2 regions of the Streptomyces sp. NPDC086777 genome follow, and region 2 is predicted to be linked to the other one. Evidence: riboswitches for the same ligand, from Rfam matches in the RefSeq annotation. Region 2 holds a riboswitch; the other holds the start of a gene.
What was found. Region 2 has a riboswitch for S-adenosylmethionine ahead of AB0472_RS44195 (aminotransferase class V-fold PLP-dependent enzyme). Riboswitches for the same ligand answer to the same signal wherever they lie in the genome.

Region 1: it holds a riboswitch for S-adenosylmethionine, as region 2 does, so the genes downstream of both, AB0472_RS22305 (putative leader peptide) here and AB0472_RS44195 (aminotransferase class V-fold PLP-dependent enzyme) in region 2, are expected to answer to the same signal.

Annotation. Positions count from the first base shown of each region.
Region 1 covers NZ_JBFBJI010000015.1:141,960-144,151, reverse strand. Annotated here, with positions in the region: gene AB0472_RS22310 (DUF427 domain-containing protein) at 1-754, opposite strand, end outside; SAM riboswitch class IV at 898-1,012, shown strand; gene AB0472_RS22305 (putative leader peptide) at 1,048-1,164, shown strand; gene AB0472_RS22300 (ABC transporter substrate-binding protein) at 1,386-2,192, shown strand, end outside.
Region 2 covers NZ_JBFBJI010000065.1:30,661-32,852, forward strand. Annotated here, with positions in the region: gene trpD (anthranilate phosphoribosyltransferase) at 1-375, shown strand, start outside; SAM riboswitch class IV at 661-777, shown strand; gene AB0472_RS44195 (aminotransferase class V-fold PLP-dependent enzyme) at 938-2,192, shown strand, end outside.

The DNA of each region.
Region 1 (2,192 bases), on a different contig from region 2:
CGCCGTCGACGGTGATGTCGACGGCCTCGTCGTAGAAGGCGAGCAGTCCCCTGACCGCGCCGGCCGCGGGCAGCGGGTCCGGATAGCTCCAGACGACGTTCGGGGGCACGTCGGACTCTCCGCGCCAGGACCAGTACTCGGCCGTGCCCTTGTAGGGGCAGCCGGTGTGGTGGCCGGTGGGTTCGAGCAGGTCGAGGCGGACGTCCTCGCGCGGCACGTAGTAGCGCGTGGGCAGGCCGGTCTCGAACAGCAGCACGGGACGGCGGGTGTCCGCGACGACCGTGCCGTCGATCTCCACCACCACGTGGCGGCTGCTCGGGATCGCGTCCACCCGTTTGTGCGGGTCACGGGGGTGGACGAAGATCTCTTCCTCCTCCTCGTACCAGTGGTCGAGGCCCCGGCCCACGCGCCGGAACCACTCGAAGGCGATGTGGTCGGCGAGGTCGGCGGCCGGGAAGGTCCAGGCGGCGTTCTCCAGCAGTTCGCCGCCGATGTCGAGGTCGTAGAAGACGCGGGAGCCGGTGTGCGTACCCGTCGGGGGGTTCTTCGCGGGGCGGAGCAGGTCCTCGCGGACCTCGGTGCGCGGGAAGGCGTACAGCGGGACGGGCACGCCCGGCTCCCAGACCAGGACGGGGTGCCGGCTGTCGACGACGGTCACCTCGCCCGTGCGCCCCCGTACCCAGCGCTCGCTCGGCTCCCACCGGAGGCCTTCCGGGGTGGTCCGCACGGCTCGCGCGTTCGGGGACGTGGTCACGAGCACCTCCTCCTGCCGGGGTACGGCGGTCGTGAGCAGCGGGGTACGGCGGTCGTAGCAGGCCGGCGACGACCCCGTTCTCCCGGACGGGCGTCACGGTACGGCATTGACGTACGACAAAACCGCTCCGTAGCATCGCCAACGGCATCGAGTGTCAGCGTCAGGCCCTGGCTCGCTGACCGGCAACCCTCCCGCGCGGTGGGGTGCTCCAGGTGAAAGCCCGGCGGGATCACCGACGAATTCCCGCAAGCGCGTGGCCCCGTGACCGGGGCCGGAGAAGGGGAGGGACCGGCATGCGACACAGCGACGACCCGGCCACCTCCCCCGCCGACGCCACGGCGTACTCCCGGCTCTCGCGCCGGCGCCACATCGATCTGAAGCGCTCGACCAGCTGCCTCTGTCGGGCCTGACCGGCCCGGCCGCCGCCGGCTGACATCCGTCGCCGGCCCCGGCACCTTCGCGCCGTCCTCTCCCCCGCCACCGGTTCCCGGTGTCGTCCGCATGCCGAACTCCCCTGTCAGCACAGCGCATCCCCGGCCGGAGGCGAACCGCCCGGGCCGCACACACCGTCATGCCCGCGCGCGTACGTGCGTGGTCGTGCCGCGGTGACACGAGTAGGAGAAGACCCTCCGTGACTGCACTTCCGGATCTCAGACCCTTCCGATGGGCGCCCCTGGCCGCGCTCCTGACCACCAGCGTCCTGCTGACCGCGTGCGGTTCGGGCGACGACGGCTCCGGCTCCGGAAGCGGCCGGGCGAGGGCGGGCGGCACCCTGACCTTCGCGGTGGGCTCCGACGCGGGCTGCATGGACCCGCAGCAGGTCGGCAGCAACGACACCATCTACTCGGTGCGCCAGATCGTGGACTCCCTCACCGACCAGGACCCGAAGACCGGCAGGATCGTGCCGTGGCTCGCCAAGAGCTGGGACATCAGCTCCGACGCGACGACGTTCACGTTCCACCTGCGGTCGGGTGTCACCTTCAGCGACGGCTCGAAGCTGACGGCGCAGGTGGTCAAGGACAACTTCGACGCGGTGCCGGGCCTCGGCGCCCTGGGCACCCTCGCCGAGGGCTACCTGAGCGGCGTCAAGAGCACCACCGTGGTCGATCCGCTCACCGTCAAGGTGACCTTCGAGCAGCCCAACGCCCAGTTCCTCCAGGCCACTTCGACCCACTCGCTGGGCATCGAGTCCTCGGCGAGCGTCAAGCGGAGCCCGCAGCGGAAGTGCAGCGACGGGGTGGTCGGGTCCGGGCCGTTCGTGCTCCGGCAGTACGTGCAGAACCAGTCGATCACCCTGGGCAGACGCACCGGGTACGACTGGGGCTCCGCCCTGTGGTCGAAGAAGGGCGAGGCCTACCTGGACAAGCTGGTGTTCAAGGTCGTGCCCGAGGCGGGGGTGCGGGCCGGCAGTCTCCGGTCGGGACAGGTGGACGCGATC
Region 2 (2,192 bases):
GAACTGACGACGACCGCCACGTCCCGGGTCTGGATCGTCCGCGACGGCAAGGTCACGGAGGAGACCTTCGACCCCCGTGACGTCGGTATCGACCTGGTCCCCGTGGCGGCGCTGCGGGGCGGTGACCCGTCGTACAACGCGGAGGTCGCCCGCAGGCTGCTGGACGGCGAGCAGGGCCCGGTACGGGACGCGGTGCTGCTGAACTCGGCGGCGGCCCTGGTGGCCCTGGACCCGGGCACCGGGACACTCGCCGAGCAGATCCGCGCGGCCATGGCCAAGGCGAGGGAGTCGGTCGACTCGGGCGCGGCCAAGCGGGTCCTGGAACGCTGGGCAGCGGCGACGAACAGGCAGGCACCGCGCGGTCAGAAGGGCTGAGGCGCGGCGCGGCACGGCACCGCCGGACCGCGCCGCCGCGGCTGATCGCCGCCGGGTTCGGAAGGAGTGTGAGCGGCGGTGCCCGACGCCACGCGGGAGGACCCGCCGCCGCTTCCTCCTTCCGTCGCGCCTTGCCGGTCTCTTCCGCCGACCGGTCATGTTTTTCCGTGTCAGCGGCGGACAGCCACACCGGCCGCCCCGGCGGTGCGGCGCCGTGCCTGCGCTCGTCCCGTCATCCGGACAGGAGTTGCGCGTCGGCGATCACCTCACCTAGGTTTCTTCGCAGGTCATGAGTGACAGTCATGAGGCCCCGGCCGACTGTCCGGCAACCCTCCGTCCGTGGCGGGGTGCCCCGGGTGAAGACCAGGCCGTGGGCAGCGAGGTCCACGGCAAGCGCGGACCCCTCGTACACCAGGGGTCCTGGTCGTCGAGGAGTCTCCCGTGAGCAAGCGAATGCGATAGGGCCGCAGAGCCCCGCCTCCGCATCCCCCTTTTCCCCTGCCGCTGCTTGAGCGCGTCCGCTCGCACGGCGGATCTCACCTGCTCACACGGGAGTTCACCCATGTCCGTCTCCACCGCTGCCCCCGCCCAGTCCGTCTGTGCCCCGCTGCCCGTTCTGGGGCGGGATGTCACCGTCCCGCTCGTCACCGGCGGCGAGGTCACCTACGCCGCCCTCGACTACGCGGCCAGCGCCCCCGCCCTCCAGCGGGTCTGGGACGACGTCGCGGCCTATGCGCCCTACTACGGCAGCGTCCACCGCGGCGCCGGCTACCTCTCCCAGCTCTCCACCGACCTCTTCGAGAACGCCCGCCGGACCGTCGCCGAGTTCCTCGACTGCCGCCCCGACGACCAGCTGGTCTTCACCCGCTCGACGACGGACTCCCTGAACCTCCTGGCCCGCGCCCTCCCCGCCGGCTGCCAGGTCTTCGTCTTCGAGACCGAGCACCACGCCTCCCTGCTGCCCTGGCAGGACGCCCGCGTCACCTACCTCGACGCCCCCCGCACCCCGCGCCAGGCCGTCGAGACCCTGGAACGCGCCCTCGCCGACCGCGACCCCCACGGCCCGGCCCTGGTCTGTGTCACCGGCGCCTCCAACGTCACCGGCGAGCTGTGGCCGGTACGGGAGCTCGCGGCCGCCGCGCACGCGCACGGCGCCCGGATCGTCCTGGACGCCGCGCAGCTGGCCCCGCACCACCCCGTCTCCGTCCGCGACCTGGACGTCGACTGGGTCGCCTTCTCCGGCCACAAGCTCTACGCCCCCTTCGGCTCCGGCGTGCTGGCCGGCCGCGCCGACTGGCTGCAGGCGGCCGAGCCGTACCTCGCGGGCGGCGGCGCCAGCCGCAGGGTCACCCGGCGCGAGGACGGGGGAGTGGCCGTGGAGTGGCACGAGAGCGCGGCGCGGCACGAGGCAGGGTCGCCCAACGTCATCGGCGCCTACTCCATCGCCGCCGCCTGCAAGGCGCTCACCGAGGCCGGCTTCGACACGCTGGTCGCCCGCGAGCAGTACCTGATCGAGAAGGTGCGGGCCGGGCTGGCCGAGGTCCCCGAGGTCCGGGTGCTCTCGCTCTTCGGCGACGACGCCCCCCGGGTCGGCGTGATCAGCTTCGTGGTGGAGGGCTGGAACAGCTCCCACTTCGCCGCCGCCCTCTCCGCCGAGTACGGCATCGGCGTCCGCGACGGCCTCTTCTGCGCCCACCCGCTGGTCAGGACCCTGCTGGGCACCGACCCGCAGACCCAGGGCGAGTGCGGGGCGCCGGAGGCGGCGCCGGGCGAGAAGTCCCTCAACGCCATCCGGGTGAGCTTCGGGGCGGGGACGC